DNA from 2 places in the Paenibacillus sp. FSL R10-2734 genome. Region 2 is predicted to be linked to the other one. Evidence: predicted binding sites of a transcription regulator. Region 2 holds the regulator's gene; the other holds the start of a gene.
The links. The regulator LexA, encoded in region 2, represses DNA repair genes until DNA is damaged. The targets are predictions, from matches to a motif close to CGAACATATGTTCG.

Region 1 (12,230 bases), 1.4 Mb from region 2:
CAAATCATAAAGGGAATTATCTTCCTCTTTGCCTTTAATCTCCGTGCCTTGCACCACACGCTGAGCAAAATACTTGAGATGTGTCAAAAATCTGTAGTAGCTTAATGAATCCTCATCTAGCTCGATTACAAAGCTTCGACGTACAATGTTTAAGATATCCTTAACAATATTGGTAATACTAACGGTCTCTCTCATCTCACCATTCATTCGTGCGTTTACGATATGCATTGTAATGAATGCGCATTCGTCTTCTGGCAAAAGAACACCTAGCGTTTCTTCAATAATGGACAGTGCTTTGATGCCGATCGCATATTCTTTTCGGTACATGCGTTTAATTTCCCACAGCAGCGCATTTCTCAGCTGCATGCCTTGCCGGTGCCGATCTATAGCGAAATGAATATGATCCGTTAGCGAAATGTATATGCTTTCATGAAGCTTCTCACTTAGCATGGTTTCTGCATAGCGTATGATTTCATCCGAGCATTCTACATATTCAACCGGGATATCCGATAGGAGCATCTTCAGCTTTTGCGACACTTCCTTACTTTCAAGCGAAAACACTTTTTCAATCAAGCTATCATCAATTAAATCGCCCGAATGTTTCTTGAAAGCTATTCCTCGTCCCATGACGACCCGTTCGTCTCCTCCTGGATCAATCACGGTAACTACATTATTGTTCAGCACCTTCTCAATTTTCATGTCATCACATCACCTTAGCATGGCATATAAAATAGAAAGGCAAAACCAAAGCAGGATTAAACCCCGCTTCTGGTTTTGCCTGATTTAACAGTAACAATCCAGTACTAATTAGCTATGGGTCAATTATACCACACAGGTATCCGTATGACAACGATTTAGTGAAAGCGCTTTACCGATTGCTGGATTACACTATTTTTCAGGAATTCGACTCTGTGAGACTTGTTCCGTTTGTTGCGATAACCTCTTTGTACCATTCAAATGATTTTTTCTTATAACGCTCAAGACTTCCTGTTCCATCATTATTGCGGTCTACGTAAATAAATCCGTAACGTTTTTTCATCTCCGCCGTCGATGCACTAACAAGATCAATGCAGCCCCAGGCTGTAAAACCCATCACTTCAACACCATCTTCGATAGCTTTCCCTATCTCAACCAAATGATCATTCAGATATTGTATCCGGTAATCATCGATGACGGTTTTATTCCCATTCTCGTCTGTAACGAGCTCATCCAATGCACCCAGACCATTTTCAACGATAAAGAGTGGTTTTTGATAACGATCATAGTACTTGTTAAGCGTCACACGAAGTCCTTGAGGATCGATCTGCCAGCCCCATTCGCTTGCTTTAAGATAAGGATTTTCTACACCGGCAAATAAGTTTCCTTTTCCTTTGCTGCCTTTGTTTGGATCTGCCGTCTCACAAATACTTACATAGTAACTAAACGAGATAAAGTCTACTGTATGCTTCAATATTTCAGCATCGCCATCTGCAAAGTGAATGTTGATATTGTTCGCTTTGAAGTAGCGATCCATATATTTCGGATAGTATCCGCGGGCATGAATATCAGCGAACAAATCATTGCGCTGTTCAGCATGCATCGCTTTTACTATATCGTCGGGATTTGGTGTGAGCGGGTACGTTGGCATACTAAGCACCATACAGCCAATTTTCGCTTCTGGCATAATTTCGTGGCCAAGCTTCACAGCAAGTGCACTTGCAACCAATTCATGGTGAATGGCTTGGTAAAGATCCTGCTTTGAAAGCTCATTTTTTGGCGTAAAGATCCCACCGCTCATAAAAGGCTCTTCTAAAATAGAGTTAATCTCGTTAAACGTAAGCCAGTACTTTACTTTCCCTTTATAACGATTGAACAATGTTCTCACATACTGTTCGTAGAAACCGATCATTTTACGATTCACCCAGCCGTTATAGGTCTTGGACAAATGCAGTGGAGTCTCATAATGAGAGATGGTTACCAGTGGTTCTATCCCGTACTTATGGCATTCATCAAAAAGATCATCATAGAACTGTAAACCCTTTTCGTTCGGTTCCAGTTCATCCCCCTTAGGGAAAATGCGAGACCAAGCGATGGACGTACGGAATACTTTAAAGCCCATTTCAGCAAACAGCTTAACGTCTTCCTTGTAACGATTGTAAAAATCAATCCCTACGAGCTTCAGGTTATCTGGTGTAGGCCCGTCCGTTCTAGGACTTGTAATCCCATGTGGCAAAACATCTTGTACGGATAGTCCCTTCCCATCCGCATTGTATGCACCTTCAAGCTGGTTGGCAGCTACAGCGCCACCCCATAAGAAATCCTGTGGAAATGGTTTATTCATTGTTGTTCATCCTCTCACGATGTAGTTATCATTTGCGTTTCACGGACTTACAATACTTCTCCATTAGAAGCAATGACCTGCTTGAACCATTCGAAGGAATCCTTTTTGGAGCGAGCCAGGGTTCCGTTCCCTTCATCGTCCAGATCCACATATATGAAGCCGTAGCGTTTTGACATTTCTGATGTAGACATACTGACAAGATCGATTGGACCCCAACTGGTGAATCCGATCAAATCCACACCATCTTTAATCGCTTCCTTCATCTGTTCGATATGTTTACTCAAATAGTCAATCCGGTAGGAGTCATGGATAGATCCATCTTCTTCCACCTTATCGTATGCGCCCAGACCATTTTCAACGATGAATAGCGGTTTATTGTAACGATCCCAGAAGTTGTTCAACGTTACACGCAGACCGATCGGGTCAATCTCCCAGCCCCAGTCAGATGCCTCAAGATAAGGATTTTTAACCCCTCCAGTAAGGTTTCCTGCTGTTGTCTCCAGATCTGCGGAAGCTGACTTGGTTACGGTCATGTAATAGCTGAAAGAAATAAAATCAACCGTGTTATTCAGCAAAATCTCATCATCGCCTACTTCTTTTTGCAGAACGATGTTGTTCTCTTCAAAGTAACGAGCCATGTAATTTGGATATTCACCACGCGCATGTATATCCGTAAAGTACAGGTTAATCTGATTCTCGAATTGCGCCAAGCGAACATCCTCTGGATTGCAGCTGTTAGGATACGTTTCCATACGAGCCAGCATACAACCCACCTGGGAGCCTGGGATAATCTCATGGGCAAGTTTTGTCACAATCGCACTGGCCACAAATTGATGATGCAGCGCCTGATATACCGTTTGAAGTTTGTTCTCTACCTTATCGATCAGAATACCGCCACCGGTGTATGGGCTAAACAGCATGACATTAATTTCGTTAAACGTCAGCCAGTACTTAACTTTATCTTTATAACGATTGAACACCGTTTCCGCATACTTCACATAATGCCCAATCACTTCGCGGCTTGCCCAACCATTATATTTTTGAGTAAGAGCAAGTGGCGTTTCATAGTGTGACAGCGTCACTAACGGCTCAATTCCGTATTTACGAAGCTCATCGAATACTTCATCGTAGAATTTCAAACCTTCTTCATTCGGTGTCTCATCATAGCCATTCGGGAAGATACGAGCCCAGTGGATGGACATCCGGAATACTTTGAAGCCCATTTCTGCAAACAGCGCGATATCTTCTTTAAAACGATGGTAGAAGTCAACGCCGAATCGCTTAGGAAAGAGCTTTTCAATTGCCCCAGACAAAATCTCTTCAATGCGCTCTGAGGTGATCTCCATCGCATGTCCACCTTTACGAAGCTCCTTTGGCACATGAGCAATCATGTCTGCTGTTGAAAGGCCTTTACCACCAAGATTGTATCCTCCCTCAAGCTGATTTGCAGCTGTCGCTCCTCCCCATAAGAAGTTTTCGGGGAAACCTTTTTTTGCTGTTGTCATATATTTCCTTCCTCTCTTTCATAAATTGAGAATGATATAGTTGTTGAATATAGGTCAGATAACAAAAAAAACCTAAACTCAAGGTAAAGCAAACTCCACAGGAGTCTGTCATTTTACCATCAGTTTAGGTTTTGCCTGTTTACACAGTAACAATCCAATAAACGAATGTCCATTGATATGTGGTTGTCAGTAACGAGAGCATAACATAGAGCAAAAATAAAATCAACTTCCTCTCCTTGAGACATTCCACGGAATAAACACTTTTATCATTAGCGATGTTCTGGCGTAAGTACCCTGGCATAACTTCATTTATTTTTCAAAAGATCATGGTAGCTTGCATCCAAATGAACATGTCACATCTAATGACCCGCAATACCTTAAGTTAAGCCAAAAAACATCTGAAAGCATAAAAATTTGGAAGGAGCGACTATCCGAGGAAGAGTTCGACGAGTTGGAAGCGTTATTAGACTTATATGCTCAGACTCATGGCATGGAGTTAACAACTATTTTCAAGTATGGATTTCGCTTAGGTGCTGGCGTCATGATCGAGGTCTTAACCGGGGAAGAGGAACTTGCCAGTAAGTTGAGTACTTTCATGACAACCCCCCGTAATTAACCGAGTAATTCCTGTGTGTTTATACTAAGGGACTCTATTATCTATAGCTCGTCAAACACTAACACTCTTGTCTCACAACAATTCTAAACATATGAAAATACTTGAATAATTATCTAGGAAGGGGGAATTGTAACAGAAAATATATGGACGGAGGAATTTAAAAATGTATGATTACCAAAAGGCTTTTATTGGGGTTTATGAATACTTTGAGAAAAACAAGTCATCAGATTTTTTAGTTGCAATTCCCATAATTGAAGACTCTTTGGAGGGTATTAAAACAAGAGTTTTAAAAATCAAAACTGATGGTGCTGAAATAATTTCCCACGAAGGTTTAAATACCGACCTCTCGTCACCGCAACTAGCATTTCGAAATGTAATAGATATTTTCAGCCAAAAAAATTTACAAGGATATGGAGCTATTCCAATTTTCGGCCTCGATCCTTCCATGTATAATAAATACATCCAATTTAAATGTACGGTTCAAATGCTTAAAGTTGGAGATTTAGTTGGGAATTTAAATAGTCCCGACATCGAAAATCCCCTAGTATGGTATAAAGCTATAGATACATACGCACGTGAAAAAGGATTTAGCGGTGGAATTCCTGTGCTAATTAATGAAGGAGATATAACTATTTATTTATTTTCTCCAGATCAAGCAGAACCGGATATTTTTAACAATTATGAAATCAATCATTATACGAACATAAGCTATAAGGTATCAATTGATCAACAGAAACTATTAATGCAGGCTCATGAACTTATATTATCAAAAAGTAGTTCCTGTAATTCACACCCAGAAATACTTTTAGCAGTTAAAGGAGTATATGGTCAAACTCAATTCACTTATCATGATATAAATGATAAGTGTCCATGTGGGACAGAAAATGTTTTAGGCTGTGCTAGATTAGGAGGGCATGATATCTGGATAAATTTTCAGGATCACGATACCATTGAAATGTTAGCAGAGACTGTTATTCATGAACAAATGCACATCTATGGCTATGATCATCCTGACCAGCCTGAAAATGAAGATCTCAGCGATCCCTTTTATTCAAGTATTCCAGCTTTAGCTGAAATTTGTATTAGGGGAACAAGCGGTTTGGGCACTTATATTCGTTAATTAGTTCTAATTTAATTAAATGAAAAAATATCCGATTACAGGACCAATAAAAATAGCCAAATATATAAGTGTAATCCATGGCTGATAATGAATATAGAATTCTTTGAAAGAAAGACTCCAAGGGTGTTTAATGATCACCCAGCCCAAAACATCAAATATAATGCAAATTCCGGCCCATATTGCCCCCGTAATAAGAGCTTCTTCAAGGTTGGGTACAGATAATCCCCGCATATATAGCCAACCAAATATAGAAAACAGAATGACATTATAAAGAGGATGCCAAGGCTTTGTTTTTTCATATCCCTCCCCCATACCTTTTTCGTCCATTGGACTCATTTTTAACACATAAATATTAAATACGGTATGTAAAACTCCAATAATAGTCACTATAAAATAGCAAATCCAAAGCCATAACATCGACATTGCAAAATCCTGCATAACTACCTCCTTTTATTCAATGAGACATCTTCTAAACTACTCATCACAGTTTGCACCACCCGCATCGCCCTCATCTACCCTGGTAACCCTTATAAATATGCTCTTGCATTGGATCTGATGAATTCAAATCTTTGTACACACCATACTTGTACTCCTAAGCTTTAAACAAAAAAAGCACTCTCCCGAGTGCTCCCCTACAGCCATTATTTTCCCGGCACATACCTTTTCAATGAACCACAGATTTCATCACATGCTTAATTCGATTCATTAATTAAATTATCCTTTTCTAACTTACGTGCAGAGAAAAGGCGCATTCACTTGAATGCGCCTTTCACTGTTACTATTGATGCCGAGGACGGGGGTCGAACCCGTACGGTACTCACGTACCGCAGGATTTTAAGTCCTGTGCGTCTGCCTGTTCCGCCACCCCGGCATATTATGTGTTGAAGCTTCATACGTTGTTTACGTATAACGCGACAAGAAATATAATATCATGAATATCGACAACGCGCAATCCTTTTTCGAAAAATAATTTATCACATTAAAAATAACCCGTTTCAGCGTATGCCGACACGGGTTATATGCATGTCGATTATCTGCGTTCGTCACTTCTGCTTCTCATTCCGACAAGACCCAAGAGTCCAAACAATCCGAGCCAGCCCCAGTTAGAACCTCTGCTCGTTGTCGCAGTATTCGTAGTTGTACTGGTTGCCCGATATCTGCCGTCCGTTGTAGTGTTGGATAGTGGAGATACGGTATTTCTGTTGTAGTTATCCCGAGTATAGTTTCCTTGGTTGTTCCCTTGATTGTAGTTATTGGTGTTGTAGGTGTTAGGCCTGTAATTATCCCCCGTGCGAATCTTATCTTTCATAATGCTCTCATTTTTATTCATCGTTCCCGTTGTGCCGTTCATTAGATTGCCTTCCGTATTCATCATCCGAGTGTTATTCACGGTACCATCCATGCCAGTATTCGCGTTTGGAATACCACCCAAAGCTGCTGACCCAGTTGGACTAGATGCGTAACTAGCTCCCATTACACTCATTGATAGTACAGTGCAGCATGCAAGGCTTGTTATCAGCTTGTTCACAGCGTTATGCCTCCCTTTATAGTTAGTTATCACTGATAATTTCCCCTTGGATGGCACTGTCTATACATAATTCCCTTACTCTTTTACTACATTTACAGTCTTGCTCGCAGCATCATACGTAACCTTTGCTCCAAGCGCCTCAGCCAGAATCCGCACGGGTACATATGTTATGCCGGTATCAAGCACGCCCTCAGTAAGTTTACTGCCGTTTAAGGTTATCGTTACTTTAACGTCTTTATTCACCTGGTCATCCTCCCCGTTAATCTTTTTTAAAGCTTCATTGACCTGATCCGTCGTAGGGCGCTTGCCTGCCCGAAGTTGTTTTGTGGTTAAGCCAAAGGCCATCTGCAGATGGGAATAATCTTTAAAGGAAGTCCAGTCCCCTCCCCATTCTAATCCGAGCCGCTTTGCCACCTGAGCAACCTCTTGCCAGTCCGCTGTCTTATCCTTATCACCATCACGATTCATATCCCAGGAAAGACTATTTCCGTCCGGCAGCAAAAGCGCAAAGTCAAACGCTAGCCCATAATTATGATAGCTGGTCCCCCCTTTGGCGTTGGTAACTATAGGTCCTGGCTTACTTCTCCCCTGCGCATACAAGGCATTTTGTTCAGTAATCGACCGCAACCCCTGGGTAATAACGATGGGCACTCCTCTGGCATAGCTTTGCTGAATCAAAGCATTCGCCCCTGCGGTCAAGACAGGATGAAGCCCGACAAGACGCGCCGCCGATTTACTCCTCACTTGATCCAAAGTCAGCATAGAATCACCCCTTGGTATAATCAATGATCTCGTGTCCCCATTTGCTTGTACTAATACCCCCGCCTGCATCTGCACATAAAAAAAGACCCCGGAACCCCTCCGAGATCTGACCTGAAAGTCCCCTTCACAGTTTCCCCACCTTGGATCATTTCCACAAAAAAAGGACAAAATATTAACGAAAGGTGGAGATCATATGGACATTCATAGCGATAGCTATAAAGTTGCAGCACTGAGCGAGCAGGATGAAGCACTCGAAATTATTCGGAATGCCGAAGCTACTATTGCACATCTGACTGGCAACCCAACCGTGACCCTAATTGCTTATGAAAAAAGTGAAGGCAGCGCTTCTCAGCACTAGACGATGTAAACCTCAACAATGTCATCCACATTGATCCACTTCCATTCCTCCGCCCACTGCAGCTTAAACTCACGCGAGTGGGTGTGAATGGAAGTCACAAAACCCCTTAATGTCGTATTCTCAAAGGGATCAAACAGCACAACAGTCACGCGCACATGACTCCGTAACGACAAGGCTAATGTACATTCGATCTCTTCCAGCTTCTGATCATCCAAAATGGGCTTGATGCGCCGCAGCGTCTCCCGTTCATCCCTAATAATTCTTATCTTGTGCTCCGGCAGCATCATGCGACTGCTTTCCCACAGTCCGTTTTTCTCCAGCTTTTTGCCCATGGTAACCCCTCCCTAATTTCTATACTATTCCTCTATATACGAACGCATGTTTGTATTATATCCACACCTTCGCTGATTAATCAATAATCAGGAAGAAGATACCATTTTTCAACACTCCTCTTTATCCCAAAAGTTGTATAATAATGTATATCTGATCGAGAGGAGCTTTCCACTTGAAAAAGTGTTTATCCCCCCTTGTATATCAAAGCAGTACACTCTCAGACCTTACAAAAGGTATCGTAGCCGGCTTATTTATAGGATTGGCAGTATTACCTCTGCTTAGGTTAAAAATCGCAGCAAAAAGACGCTGACAGTTGAACTGTGCAGCGCCTAAATTCCGATCTATTCTTGAACGTTCCCTGTCTCAGCGATGGTCTGACCATCAGCATCTATGAGTCCAGTAGCTTCCCTTGCCTCATTGAGCTTGGAAATGCCGTACAGCATCGCTAGGTCAGCGTTCTGATTCAATTCCTCGAACTGCTCAGCAGTAACATCTGCGGAATCAGCACCTTGAGAGGCTTGTTCTTTTAAAGAATAAGCACTTTGAAAAGCGATTTTAGACTCATCAAGCAGCTTACGAATGTCTTCGGGCAAGCTAGATGAAATCTTCACCTTCTCAGCCTGATCGGATAGGTCTGTTGAAGTCTTCTGGAATTCGTTAATCGTCTTCTCCAGCTGCCTGTCCGAAAGATCTCCTGCTGAATAAGCAGCGATGGCTTCGTTGAACTCCGCTAAAGATGATTTTCCTAATTCCTCAAGTTTGGACATTTCATTGTAGAAGTTCTGCACGATCTCCTGCACTTCTTCTTCTGAGGCAGGTGCTGATGAAGTTGAATTATTATTGCTGCAGGCGCTAAGGATGACAGTCAACATTAGCGTTCCTATTAGTAACACTTTTTTCATTATTTATCCCTCCACTTAACAGAATAATGTCGGTTTGTGTAAAGCGCAAATGAAATTTATGTAAAATGACTATTATGTTATAATTATTTCAATTGTAATCGGGAAAGGAGAGTATTTATGCCTTATTGCACAGCCTGCGGATCAGAATATAAGCAGGGCGCTAAATTTTGTGGAGAATGTGGATCTAGCATTGACGGCGCCGCTCCAGTAACCACCCATCGTTCATCAGCAAATCATAAAACTACTCAGGAAGTCGTACTCTGGAAAGGCAAACCTGCTAGCATCTCGGACCGTCTCAAAGGAATCATACGCCTCAACACGACTACATACACCATTACAAGCCAGCGCATTATGGTAAAGACCGGACTTATCGGTAAAAATGTTGAAGAAATCGAATTACTTCGTGTACGCGATTTATCCGTAGAACAATCTATCATGGACCGGATGCTCGGCATTGGTTCATTAACTGTATTCTCTGATGACGCCTCAGCGCCTCAGCTTCTTTTTCGAAAAATCCATGATGCCCCAACAGTCAAAGATGTTCTGCGCAAAGCCGTGCGTGACGAGAAGATAGCCAATAATATTAGCTACCGTGAACAAATCTAAGACGATTTCCACATTTAAAAAAGCCCCAAAATCCGGGGCTTTTTTGCTTGCGCTTCGACGCTCGATACAGATATTCTTACGGAAGATTGAACGCCCCTGCTGGAATAACTCCCTTTGGCTGGCTTGGACTTTCCCACTGCAAAACAATCCGCGCATCGCCGTTATTCTCATAATACTCCACCTTAATTTCTTGCAGCTTGCCGGCAATCAGATTCACGTTTCCCTTTCGCTCCTGTCCGCTCTGATTCACCCAACTGTCAATGATCAGCGCCCCATCAATCCACACTCGCACCCCGTCGTCAGAGGAGGAATAGATGATATAGGTCTCACTATAAGCTGCAGTCAGCTTGCCACTCCACCGTACAGAGAAAGCATCGGCGCGGATGGCTGGATCGGGTGAGCCCTGTTTCCACGAAAATTGGATATTAGCATCGGTTCGCGTCAGTGCAGGTGCGCCGCTAAGAGTCATGTTATTGTAATATTGCCCCCATAGACCACTCTGCAGCACACTATCTCCTTTAGACACAGTCGCCGCCTCAGTAGCATACTCCTCCCGTGTGTATACAAAGCTGTCGTTCATAAAAGCTCTAATCACCGCATCGGTGTTCTTCTCATAAAGAAGCTTGCCCCAAGTCATTTGATAAGACCATTTGGGCTGTGATTTCAGTAACGCTGGGGACGGAAGCTCTCCATTTTCTCCAATGGCAATTAGCTTTCCTCGGCCTAGATCCCATAGACTATCATAGTGACTTCCCTTGAAATCTCCGTCATAGATGTCTAGCGCCAGCACATCTACTTTGTCACCGCTCGGGTAGTAGTCCGCGGGGTCATCACACCACTGATTTTTGGCATTCGGACTCCATACCCACAATAAATTATGCAGCTTATGATAGCTGGTAAAGCGCTCAAACATAAGGTTCCACAGTCCCAAGTAGTTGCTCTTCTTCCCCCACCAGAACCATCCACCATTCATTTCATGATACGGCCGCCAGAGCACAGGAACGCCTGCTTCATTAAGCTTTTTCAAAGATAGGGCTATCTTATCCAGATCAGCGATCAGTGCGTTATACTGGGTGGTACCCGGAGTTATATATTTGTCAAAATCAGCGTTGCTTATGCTCGTGGACACGTTAGCCCAAGCTGGCGCTGTCCCTGGCAAATGAGCGTGATAACTAAGCGTTACGATCCCACCGGCTTTATACCAGCGAATAGCACTGCTAACGACCCAATCCCGCTGATTGTCTATTAGAGCCGCCGACTGATTATTGATTGCTCCCAGCTCATAGCCGTGAAGGGCAGCGTATTGCCCGCTTGTATTTCTCAGCTTCCCATTGAACTCATCCGCGCTCTCCAAATAATCATGTTGTCCGCTAATCATCCCTTTTCCTTGTAGAAAATAAAGGGTATTCAACAATTTCTGAGCAGAGGACGCCAGATCCGGATCTGTTGGAGCCATTTGCAATTTACGGAACGCTATTTGCCACTGAACATCGCTTACAAACCTCGATGCCGAATCAATCATATTTCGAAGGTTGCGCTGTTCCATCCTCTCACATCCTTTTAACCTTTTTAAGTTATAGTATGGAGATGCTTGGGACAGGAACTCAGCGAACGGACAAGAATTTGTAAATTAATTTAGGATTGTATAAGGAACCTCTGAACACGCTCACGACTCAGCAAAAAAAGGAGCCTAGCGGCTCCTGACTATATCGCCAAATTATCTCGTATATCTCAGCGGTAGTAATTCAGTAATTTCATATTTAGCTAACCGGCCATCCTCGGATACAATAACCTTGCAGTCCTTCCCGTAATCAGCAATTAACTCACGGCACATCCCGCAGGGTGAGACTACTTTAATCTCTCTTTCCTCGCTGTCCGGATCAGAATGCCTTACCGCAACAATCGACTCAAATTCCTTGTAGCCTTCAGATATCGCTTTTCCAATAACCATCGCTTCTGCACAGACTGTAATTCGTCCCATACTAGCTTCGACATGTACCGCTGTAAAAATCTCCCCAGTCTTAGTACGGAGCGCCGCCCCTACATGGTGTCTTTCCCATTCATAACGTTTAGTAATAATATCTTCAGCAGAGGCTATAAGCGTCTGATCCTCAATGGTAATCAAATACTCCATATCTAATTCCGTCCTCCTCTTATTTTTCCTAAGTATATTAAATCGC
Region 2 (12,230 bases):
CAAATAAAAAAGGAATGCCCGCTTCACGTAGACTTTTAATCAGTAGATCAGCACCAGGAATCATTTTATGCCCATGGTATAACGTACCATCTAGATCAATCAATACTCCTTTAATCTGTTCCATAATTAATCCCTCTATTTCCATAATAAATTTAATTAATATAGTAAATTATTAATAGTATTAAGAAACGCTTAGCCTAGGCCCAGCTTGGACTTACAATGGTTACTATTTCTTTTCGTTTGGAGATATTTCCTACTGCTTTTCGGCAATACTTCCAGCTTTTCGTACGTCTTTTACCCTGTGTTTACATTAAATCTAACACACTTCGTCGAATGAAATCGAACGAGAGTCTCATCCAGCATTTTTTAGCATAGCACTGTCATTTCCTGCGCTTTCCCGGAAAATAATCATCCCCTCAATTGCCCACTGAGCCTTCGAGAAACCGGAAATGCACTGAATTCCTCAGCTAACAATGTCTCTGGGAATACGAGTGAAGCCTCCTCAAGTAGAGGAATCAACTCCTCAGATGAGCTGTAACGAGAGCTGAAATGAGTCAGCAATAGTTGTCCTGCGTTGGCTTCCTTCGCTAACTCAGCGGCCTGAACCGCTGTGCTGTGATGATATTGATACGCCATTTCCGCCAGATCATGAGCAAAAGTTGCTTCATGAACGATTAGATCCGCATCAAGAGAGAGTTCTAAAGCTCCAGAACAAGGTCTTGTATCTCCGAGAATCGTAACAATACGACCTCGTTTAGGTTCTCTGACAACGTCAGCAGCGCTGATTCGCACACCATCATCAGTTGTAACATCTTCACCTTTTTTTAATTTCCCATATAACGGCCCCGGCTTTAAGCCATAACTCTTCAACAATTCCGTATTGAGGCTCCCAGGACTATCCTTTTCCGTTACCCGGTAACCATAACTGTCAATACGGTGCTCTAGTAATGCAGCCTCAACTTTAAATCCATCATCCTCGAATACAGTTCCTCCTGTATGCTCGACAATCTCAATCTTGTATGGAATTCTGGATTGGCTTACAGCCAAGGATATGTCTAAGTATGCTTTCAAACCAGGAGGTCCGTACACCGTTAACGGCGATGTCCCTCCCTGATATCCACGGCTTGATAACAGACCAGGAAGGCCAAATAGGTGATCCCCGTGTAAGTGAGTTATGAATAGCTTTTCCAGCTTTCCTAGGCGTATCGGTGAGCGAAGAACCTGATGTTGAGTACCTTCTCCACAATCGAACATCCAAATACTACGACGTTCTTCCAGTAGCCTTAATGCAACCGAAGTTACATTGCGTTGCAAAGTTGGTACTCCAGCATTCGTACCTAAAAAATATAAATCCATACTTTGTCCTCCCTTCTTCTTATTTTGAACAATCTCTTATTTATTCTAAACGTCCTACTTCCAGCAAAAAACCCCCCAGTTACGGGAGGTTCCGCTGAAAGGGATACAATCCCACTACAGACCGGTGTATAACATAAAACAATTACAGCTTCTCCACATTAAAATACTGTGCTTCTGGATGGGCGAATACCATTGCCGAAACGGAAGCCTCAGGCTCCATCATAAAGCCTTCTGTAAGGTGGACACCGATATCCTCGGGGGATAACAGCTTAAATAATGGTCCCTGATCTTCCAGATCTGGGCATGCAGGATAACCAAAGGATACACGAATCCCTTGATATCTTGCACCATGTCTTTGTTTCATGGTCATATCTGCAGGATCTGGGAAACCCCATGTATCGCGCATCATATGATGAACACGTTCCGCTAGCCCTTCTGCAACTTCAAGTGCAACAGATTGTAAGGCATGTGAGCGCAAATAATCTCCATTATCCTTAAGAGCTGTAGAGAGCTCACGAACACCATGTCCCGCAGTTACCACGAGGAATCCAACATAGTCCATAATTCCACTGTCGACCGACTTCAAAAAGTCCGCTAGACACAGATAAGGCTCTACATTTTGTCTCGGGAAAGTAAAGGTATGCAAGATTTCGGCTGTATTCTGTGGATTATACACGATAATATCATTGCCACTTGATTGTGCAGGGAAGAATTGATACATCGCATGAGGAGTGATCGTACCTTCCAGCATCGCTTGATGTAGAATGTCATCCACTGTTCCTTTCAACTCAACAGTCCGCTCATCACCAGCAGCTAATTGCGCCTCTACAGAACCTCGTAGCCCCAGATGATGACCCAGCAGCATTTGCATGTTCACATAAGGGATAATATGCCCCAATGGATAATTACGAATGACGTGGCGCTCTAAATCCGGTGGAACAAATACTGGTGCGTCTGGAGAAATCTTAGAGCGAACTGCTCTAGTTAGCGTAGGAAGCTCTTGCTTAGGAGCAACTGCTACTGCCGCTTCGGCTTCCACTCGAATTTCCTCGGCAATTTTCTCCCGTTCAACAGGGTTCATAAGCTTATTAGCAATATCCAATCCATCCATAGCATCCTTAGCATACAGTACTAAACCATCATACTCCGGACGTATACGTGTTTTGGTAAACTTACGAGTCAGGGCTGCGCCACCTACCATAATCGGCACATCAATCCCAGCCGTACGTAAGTCTTGTGCAGTCAGCACCATCTGCTGTGCCGATTTCACGAGCAGGCCAGACAATCCGATCGCATCAGCTTTTTCACGACGAAACGCTTCGATAATTGTCTCAGGTGGTACTTTTATACCCAAATTAATGATCTGATAACCATTATTCGATAAGATGATCTCCACCAGATTCTTTCCTATATCGTGCACGTCACCTTTTACAGTTGCCAGCATGATTTTACCTTTTACCGAGGTCTCATCCTTCTTCATAAACTGCTCCAAATGACCAACAGAAGCCTTCATCACTTCAGCGCTTTGCAGTACTTCAGCAACGATCAACTCATTGTTATTAAACAGCCGTCCAACCTCTGACATCCCAGCCATTAGCGGGCCATTGATAATCTCCAAAGGTCCTGATTTGGTAAGAGCCTCATTAAGGTCTGGAATAAGCCCTTCTTTGGTGCCTTCAACTACATAAGAAGCCAGACGCTCTTCCAGCGACAGGTTAGAAATCTTCTCTTTTTTCTCAACCTTCTTGCCACGGAAGGCGGCTACAAAAGCAGCAAGCGTGACATCATTCGTATTATAAATTAATTCCTCAGCAAGACGACGATCTTCAGCAGGAATAGAAGCATAGCGTTCTACCTTCTCTGTATTCACGATCGCATAATCCAATCCAGCCTTAGTGCACTCATAGAGGAATACTGAGTTCAGAACTTCACGTCCCGCTTCCGGTAATCCAAAGGAGACGTTACTAATCCCCAAAATAGTATGAACACCTGGAAGAGCTTCTTTGATCAAACGAATGCCATCAATGGTTTCTTTGGCAGAGCCGATATATTGCTCATCCCCGGTTCCTACAGGGAACACAAGGGTGTCGAAAATGATATCTTCTGCTGCTAAACCGTACTTATTCACCAACAGGTCATATGAACGTCTAGCAACTTCCAATTTATCTGTAGCCTTGATCGCTTGTCCTGTCTCATCAATCGTACCTACAACAATAGCTGCACCATACTTATGAATCAACGGAGTGACCAGCTCGAATTTTTCTTCACCATCTTCAAGGTTAATGGAGTTAATTATCGCCTTACCTTGACAGTACTGTAATGCCAGATCAATAACCTTTGGGTCGGTAGTATCGATCATCAGAGGAACTTTAACCTTCTTTACTACTAGCTCTAGAAAAAGCTTAATATCCTCAGTCTCATCACGATCCGGATCTTGCACGCAGACATCAATGACCTGTGCACCGCTCTTCACCTGAGCACGGGCAATTTCTGAGGCTTCCTCATATTTACCTTCGACGATAAGACGTTTGAACTTACGAGAGCCTAATACATTCGTACGTTCACCAACCATATATGGGCGGTTGTCATTCTCAATATAGATAGGCTCAATACCTGAAAGTGCTGGTGGATGATTTCCTGCAAGCGGGCGTGGAGGGAATTGTGAAAGTGCTTCAGACATAGCACGGATATGTTCCGGTGTCGTTCCGCAGCACCCCCCCGCAATGTTAAGCCATCCCTTTTCCGCAAACGCAGCAATTTTACGAGCAAGAGAATCCGGTGATTCATGATAATGACCATTCTCATCTGGTAGACCAGCGTTCGGATAACAACTTACAGCTGCTGATGAGATCGCAGAAAGTGAACGAATATGATCTCGCATGAACTCTGGACCCGTCGCACAGTTCAAACCAATAGAGATTGGTTTCAGATGCTCTAGTGAAATGTAGAAGGCTTCAATGTTCTGACCGGCAAGTGTTGTGCCCATCGGTTCAATCGTTCCAGAAATCATCACTGGCAATTTGATACCCGTCTTCTCAAACGCATTTCGAATACCTATACTTCCTGCCTTAACGTTCAGAGTATCCTGAGAGGTCTCTAGCAGTAAAGCATCCACTTGGCCATCAATCAATGCCACTGCCTGTTCCTCGTAGCTATCAATGAGCTCTTGGAAAGTGACTCCTCCTGTAACAGAGAGAGTTTTTGTTGTAGGACCCATCGCACCTACAACATATCGAGGACGGTCAGGCGTATCATATTTATCAACAGCATTGCGTGCTAGCTTTGCTGCAACTAGATTAATTTCACGAGCCCGCTGCGGGATATCATATTCAGCAAGTACAACAGACGTTGCACCAAATGTATTCGTTTCTATGAGATCAGCACCTGCTTCAAGATACTGCTCATGAATCGTCTGAATCACTTCTGGACGAGTTAAGACTAGCATTTCATTACAGCCGTCCAATTCTTCGCCACCAAAATCCTCACCTGTTAGAGGCACTTGTTGGATCATTGTGCCCATTGCACCATCTAGAATTAATATTCTTTGTTGTAAGCTTTCCTCAAGTGTATATTTAGCCAACGTATAGTCCCCCCAGTAAAACATTAGAGTAAGTTTAGCAGAATAATGGAATTTCGGAAAGCCTTCCTTTCCACTCTGCATTATATGTAATCATAGAATACAATTGCTATACATAAATCATGGTTTTACAATGAGTTCTTTATTAGGCATAGAATGCTGAGTTCTTGCAGTTACATGAGATGTAACAATATATTGTCCTTCTGTCTCAAGAGTTCCTTCAGCTTGATAGATTCCATCACCGACTAGCTTCCCTTTAAGCTCCATTTTATGTCCATCATCATCTTTCTTCACAATTTCGAACAAAACCTCTTTCGCATCATCCACTGCCGAGTTGTCTTGCGTCACCACAGCCTCAAAGGTCACCTTCTGATTTACAACAACCTCTTCAGGACTCCAATGTAACTCGACCTTAATAGGCTCCATAGACATATCCATGTCCATGTTCATATTCATGTTATGTACTCCAGAATGTTTGGTTTGGTCTGATGAGCATCCCCCCAGGATTAAAAGTGTTGCACCTAATAATAAAGGGACTATTGTTCTCGAAATCTTCATTTAGAGTCCTCCCAATCGATTTGAATACAAAGAATCTACCAATTCATGTTATACATTCTTCATCTATTATACACATTATTATTGGTTTTTCAGTATTTCACATCAATTCAGCTTCACTCTTGTGACTCTTATCATTTACTAGTTAAACTAATAGAAAAATTTAATGATATTAAGAAATAAAGAAAGACAGCAAGTCTCCTAGTAACCCAGGAACTTACTGCCTTCATATGACTTAAATGGAACGAAATCCTCTGTTCCGCTTTATAAAGATTGGACTATTGAAAGAAGCTCCCCAAGATGCTTGATTTCATAATCCGGCTGAATTTCAGGATCTGGCTGTTTACCTTTTCTATTAATCCAGACCGTAGTCAACCCTGTTGCCAACCCACCACGAATATCCGTTGTAAGCTTATCACCGACCATAACCCCTTGCTCAGGTGCAATGTCAAGAAGCTCTAAGGCATGTAGAAAAATATCCTTATCCGGTTTTCCTTTGCCGAAGCTTCCGGAAATCACGATGTGATCAAAGAAAGGAACGATTTCAGGTACACCATCCAGCTTCTCTTGTTGCAATGCAGGGCATCCGTTAGTCAAAAGCAATAGCTTCACTTTACCCTTCAGCTCTTCAAGCACCTGAATCGTTTCTTCATAGATGTAAGCCCGTTTTCTACGCTCTGCTGCAAACTTGTTAGCTAATGTCTCAGCAAGAACTTCATCCTCTACACCAAGAGCTGCAAGACCACGACGCCACGACTCTTTACGGTATCCCGGTGCAAGTTGCTCCAATTGACGGAATTCCGGTTGTTCACCTGCAGTAAAGTTTCCCCAAAGTGCTTCAAAAGGATTAATCCCGATCATTTTTGTAAATGGGTTCGTTTCGTATGATTCATATAATCCTATGGCTTCTTTACGCACCGCGACTTCTAGTTCTTGTGGATCAATCGTTTCCCCGGCGGCTTCACATGTAGAACGAAATGCTTCATTGACGCTCCGATCATCCCAGAGCAGTGTATCATCAAGGTCAAATAGTACGGCAGAAATTGGCATTACAGGTCTCCCTCTCCTATGGCTGGTTAATTTCTAATCGTGAACTACTTCAATTTGGTGAGCTTTTGCGAATGCTTCCAGACGAGTCCCCATCGCAGCTGTATCATAACGATTCATAAGTCTGGTAAAAATCCATTTCGTGCGTTTGCCTTTATGCTTAATGACAACTGCTCCACGCGAAAGGATGATTTTCTCAATATCAGAAGCTGACAAATAGCGTTCGCGATTGAATTTAATAGTAGATAGTCTAGCATTCTCCACCTTCAAGTACGGACGTCGGAAGAACAGAAGTGCCGCTAGTAAGTAGTACAAAACAACTCCTAGCCAGTTCATAAGCATACCACTGCCTTGGGCCTGATCTACTGAACCAATCACCCAGAACAATGAACCAAGCACTACTAACACTATTGGAAGTGCAATGTTACGACCTTTAAAGGTTTCGGTGTTCTTGCCAGGAGATTTAGATTTAGACGCATAAATCGTTTCCTTCCCCTGTTTCTTTCTTTGCTTGTTGATTTGCTGTGTGTTGCGTTGAACCATTCTTTCCCAAGAACGGGCCATATGCGTTCCCCCTAGTCATCCAGTAATATCTATGAAAAGGAACAGGGTGTTAATGCTTAAGTCCCTTGTTACCTTCTTCATGCTCATCATTATCAACCAATTCAATCGTATTCAATTGTGCTCGAAAATTATTGCGGATATTCCCCAAATAAATTTCACGGAGCTTGGCACGTTCCGCCAATTCCTCTTGATTAAGGCCTACGCTCTTCTGTTTGCGTGCCAATTCGTTAATACGCGCGACCAACTCATCAATATTCAAAAAACTTTCCCTCCCCTTATAAATTAATTCTAACTCTGCCATGAGAAAAAGAGCTTGTCAAGGTTTACTCCCTGCAAGCTCTTAATGTCTTTCTATTATGTTCTTAGAAAATTAATAAATAGGTAACGTTAGAACATCTCCAGCATTAATTTGACTACCCTTAATCCCATTAGATTTTTTAATTCCTTCTATATATACAGCCGTCTTCATATCAGAAGGTTTATTCTCAAGAGCTATACTCCAAAGTGTATCTCCACGTTCAACCACTACGCGCTTCTCATCCTTCATTAAAGAAGTTGATCCTGCAAATACATTACCTACTACTGTAAGCCCTGATAGTACGAGCACAATGATCAATGTCAGTTTAATAACAAAATCTCTCCGGAACAAACGCATCAATCCTTCAAGCAAGCGATCTGTAATCTCTTTAATCTGAGCTGAATTACGGGTAATAGGATTATGTCCTAAAGATTCAACCACTGGGGCTTTATCGTAGATGCTACGGTATGTACTGTATTTTAACATGAATATCATCCTCCAAACACTTGTTCTTACTTTCAAATTCATAATAACACGAACATGTGTTTTGTTCAATACTATTTTAGAACAATTGTTCTCTTTTTTTCGAAAATAGCAAAAAGCCATATCAATCTTAAAAAGACCTAATTGATCATTTATATGAAGCTTAAATAAACAATAAGAGGCTACCATTTATTAACTCTTTCATATTAATATTTATAATAGTTAGAACTTATGTTTGTGCGAACGGTAGTTCTATGTTATAATTTTCCCAAACATTACTATATGGGGTTGATTCCAATGTCAAAGATTTCTAGTCGCCAGCTGGCGATCCTGGAATTTATACGTAGCGAAGTCCGCAGCAAGGGTTATCCTCCTTCCGTCCGGGAGATTGGAGAAGCTGTTGGTCTAGCTTCCAGCTCCACAGTTCACGGTCATTTGGATCGGCTTGAGAAGAAGGGACTTATTCGTCGAGATCCAACGAAGCCTCGTGCGATAGAATTGCTAGGCCAAGAGGATTCCGAGAATGTCCATCATTTCGCACAAACCGTCGCTCGCATTCCTGTCGTAGGCAAGGTTACCGCCGGGGTGCCTATCACTGCTACTGAGAATATTGAAGACTATTTCCCACTTCCAACTCACTATGTTGGAGATAACAAAGTATTTATGTTATCGGTTCAAGGTGACAGTATGGTAGAAGCAGGGATTATGAATGGTGACTATGTAATTGTTCGTCAACAACAAACGGCTGATAACGGAGATATCGTTGTAGCTATGACTGAAGAAGATGAAGCAACCGTTAAGACCTTTTATAAAGAACGTGATCATATACGTCTTCAGCCGGAGAATCCGGCATATGAGCCTCTTCGCCTTAATCGCGTAACCATTCTCGGCAGAGTTATCGGACTGTTCCGAGATATCCACTAACCACGCACTCCTACCAAGCGGAAACAGATTACCGTCCTTTTTAGGGAAGGTAATCATTTCTGCGAGAAATATAAGGATAATGTATACCTTAAATTCTTTCTTATATTTTACAAATGGCTGTTCCGCAAACGCGGAACAGCCATTTTTTCTGCTATTTAACTCAAATAATCGATTATAGAACATTTGTTCCCATTCGCTAAAATGGCCATTTTCTATAAATAACCGTTTAGGTGTTTTGCTCATATCCTAATTAGAAAGGAGTGTTGCGCATGCCAAATTATCGAATTATTGTAGATTTATCGCAGCGAATGCTTTATCTTCTTGATAACAACGTTGTGGTCAGGGGCTTCCCTGTCGGAATCGGTAAAATGGTAACTCAATCCCCACTGGGCGAGTTCACAATTATTAACAAGCAGCCCAATCCTGGTGGTCCATTTGGTGCATTTTGGATGGGACTTTCAAAGCCTCACTATGGGATACATGGAACTAACGATCCCTCATCCATAGGTCACGAAGTCTCACACGGTTGTATTCGTATGTACAATGAGGATGTATTAGCACTCGCAGCGATTGTCCCCATTGGAACACGAGTGACGATAAGAAATTAAATCTATCCATAAACAAAAGCCCCCCACTCGATATTTCATGAATGGGAGGCTTTTGTTTTTGAGTATTTTATATAGCGCACTAGGAATTATGTGGTTATATGTCGAATATTGTTAACAGGATTTCAAATTGAAAGGAAGTGTTTAGTTTTGAACAACTCAAAAATTAGAACCCTCATCGATTTTAAAGTCGATGCACTGGGTAAACTCTCCGGTTTATTGTTAAATAACGATCAAGCTAGTGGAAAAAAGGTAAATCTGCTCACCTCATTTGGCAGCATTCAAGGTATTGTCTCCCCTGCTGACTCCAACAAAGAGGATGTATTTGACTTAAAATCTTTGATGGATGATGTCATTGTCGACGAATACAAATCCTATCTAGGATCAGAACATCCCGATAAAAATTTCGTTTATAACTTTATAGTTCTTAACGAGGTTATTGTAAGACCCTATGCTAATTACGAATCTCCAATCGAATACAAACAGCTAATTGTATATACCGATCAGATCACGGCTTTCAATTTCTTATAGTTTTTACATAGTTACTTTATAAGTATTCCACAAAGCACTCAGGCAACTGCCCAAATTTTTGCGCTCAATTTGCAAAATAGGCAGATTTCTGGGTGCTTCTTTTTGCTTACAATGTAGTCATTCCTATATTTCCACGATTTACGCTTTTAACAGATACTAGTAGAGATAATTCATGCATATCTTTCATTAAGTAATACATCTTGCTTTGAGGAGATAACTAGGAGGCGTGATTACATGCTGATTATCTTGATCTACATATTTGCTATTATAGGAGTAGTCTTAATTCTAAGTGCCGGTATTCTAGAATTGAAAAAGCTATCTACTTCTTCAGCACTGTCTAAGCTATTAAGCGCAACCTCATCTTTTAACATCATATTCACCAAAACATTCATCCCCCCTAATCAAACTCACATGATCGCTCTTAACGAATCTTATAAGAAAATAGCTATAGGCACCAGCAATCCCAAGATAAGCAAAAAAGCTGTAGCAAAGTTATACTCCTTCGATAATGTTATGGGATCAGAGATTGTTGTAAACGCTCTAACCCTTTCCAAAGTATCCAAGAGACAACAAAACAGCAAATCAACTGCTTCAAGTGCGGATATTAATGTGCTTAAGAGCGCTGACGATGAGACTAGTGTTATTCAGGAACTTACACTTAAAATATATATGAACAGTAATGAAACGCCTGTGTATTCTATTTCCTTTTTGCCAGGTTCGTTACCTATACAACAATCCGACACTCAGTACAAAGAAGCTTACTCCCAAGTCCAACAATTGCATGCTTTTTTCAGGTCGATTGTATCCGAATAAATCAGAATTACTTTCGGGATGATCATCCACCTCGTTTAATTACCCAATACCCGATATAATTTTTAAAACTGCACACTAAACCCGTTAAACTGATGAATACCTGTACCATGAGCGACAAGATTCTGTTCACGCAATTCACGAACTGCCTTCTTAACCTCTTGCAAAATAGCTGGATCCAGACCTAACGTATTATGGGAGCCGAATATTCGAGTCACATTTGGAATTTCCGTAATCTTTTCTAATGAAGCCACTAAATCAACCGGACTAGTCGAAGGGTAAAAAGCATAGATAGGTGTAACGTCATACAATAAATCCCCTGTAAACAGATATCCGTTAGCATGATCAAAAATGCTGATATGGCCTGGCGAATGACCCGGTGTATGGTAAATTTCTAATTCACGTTCTCCTATGTCGAGTACATCCCCCTCTTCCAAAAGAGCCGTAGGTTCGCCCTGAAAAGGTGTATAAGTATAAGGATCAAAGGTTTCAGGAATAGGAAGGGTAATATCTCTGCTCATATCTCTTCTTATCTGGGTAAGGGACAAGCCTTGTATTCCGTTAATTAACCAATCCTCATCCTCTTTATGAACATAGATCGTTTCAAACTGTCCATGACTGCCAATATGATCAGCATGCACATGCGTAGTGATGACAGCGATAGGTAAATCCGTTAACTCATCCGTTATTCTTTTTATATTATCAATACCTAATCCCGTATCAATTAACACAGCTTTTTCTTTCCCTAATAGTAAAAAAGAATGCACCCTTTCCCAATGCCCATATTCACTTATCGCATAAGTTGTCGGATCAATATTTATAACTGTGAACCATCGATCTTGTATCAAGTACGATCCTCCATTCCGTTCCATTTCTCCCGAATCTGTTCTTCTCCTACATAATAATCCGCCTGTTCATCCGCTTGATATATTTCTTGATAGGGTAAAATGTTGATTTTTCCTGAGTCTGGATATTCGCAAACATCTATGCCCTGATTCGTTCGGAGATCAAGATACTTGCAAGGCACTTCCGTATGATTATAAAGCTGATGAGCACCTTCCGGTCCCATTTCAAAAAATATCACATCACCTTCAGTAACCTCTGTAAAACCCCCGGGCGTCCTTAACATCGCTTTTCCAGTTAAAATCACAAATATCTCTTCAGCGTTTCTATGAAAATGATAAGGAAAGGAATATTTATCTGGATCTAAAGATCTTATGTCGAAGACTAGATGTTTTGAATTAACCATTTCAGCTAATCTCTCACTTGTATGCCAAGCAAACTCAGGTATGGGGGACTGCTTTTGTTTAAAGGTAACTGTGTTCTCATTAAAAATCTTCGCCAAATTCAACACCCCTCATCCGATAAGTAATGCATTCAATATAATCTTTTTGGTACTTTATGTAAATGAGGGTCACAATAAATATATTATGCCTGCTACTGCTAACGAAATAATGTCTCCTAAAGCAGACCAATTCGC

Region 1: the regulator LexA is predicted to act here: its motif matches at 8,581-8,594, upstream of NSS67_RS10610 (YolD-like family protein).

The regions. Positions count from the first base shown of each region.
Region 1 is NZ_CP150170.1:2,397,047-2,409,276, reverse strand. Features, by position in the region: gene NSS67_RS10660 (PRD domain-containing protein) at 1-699, opposite strand, end outside; gene NSS67_RS10655 (glycoside hydrolase family 1 protein) at 896-2,320, opposite strand; gene ascB (6-phospho-beta-glucosidase) at 2,368-3,825, opposite strand; gene NSS67_RS10645 (DUF6809 family protein) at 4,160-4,441, shown strand; gene NSS67_RS10640 (hypothetical protein) at 4,605-5,561, shown strand; gene NSS67_RS10635 (hypothetical protein) at 5,577-5,999, opposite strand; tRNA gene NSS67_RS10630 (tRNA-Leu) at 6,347-6,432, opposite strand; gene NSS67_RS10625 (hypothetical protein) at 6,592-7,089, opposite strand; gene NSS67_RS10620 (M15 family metallopeptidase) at 7,165-7,851, opposite strand; gene NSS67_RS10615 (hypothetical protein) at 8,045-8,209, shown strand; gene NSS67_RS10610 (YolD-like family protein) at 8,206-8,541, opposite strand; gene NSS67_RS10605 (hypothetical protein) at 8,884-9,444, opposite strand; gene NSS67_RS10600 (PH domain-containing protein) at 9,562-10,050, shown strand; gene NSS67_RS10595 (glycosyl hydrolase) at 10,127-11,596, opposite strand; gene NSS67_RS10590 (cytidine deaminase) at 11,768-12,184, opposite strand.
Region 2 is NZ_CP150170.1:3,825,049-3,837,278, reverse strand. Features, by position in the region: gene NSS67_RS16750 (HAD-IIA family hydrolase) at 1-124, opposite strand, end outside; gene rnz (ribonuclease Z) at 409-1,356, opposite strand; gene metH (methionine synthase) at 1,499-4,936, opposite strand; gene NSS67_RS16735 (FixH family protein) at 5,054-5,389, opposite strand; gene NSS67_RS16730 (HAD family hydrolase) at 5,753-6,538, opposite strand; gene NSS67_RS16725 (hypothetical protein) at 6,572-7,099, opposite strand; gene NSS67_RS16720 (DUF896 domain-containing protein) at 7,149-7,358, opposite strand; gene NSS67_RS16715 (LysM peptidoglycan-binding domain-containing protein) at 7,470-7,883, opposite strand; gene lexA (transcriptional repressor LexA) at 8,178-8,804, shown strand; gene NSS67_RS16705 (L,D-transpeptidase) at 9,074-9,412, shown strand; gene NSS67_RS16700 (hypothetical protein) at 9,560-9,940, shown strand; gene NSS67_RS16695 (hypothetical protein) at 10,175-10,753, shown strand; gene NSS67_RS16690 (MBL fold metallo-hydrolase) at 10,816-11,622, opposite strand; gene NSS67_RS16685 (cupin domain-containing protein) at 11,595-12,095, opposite strand.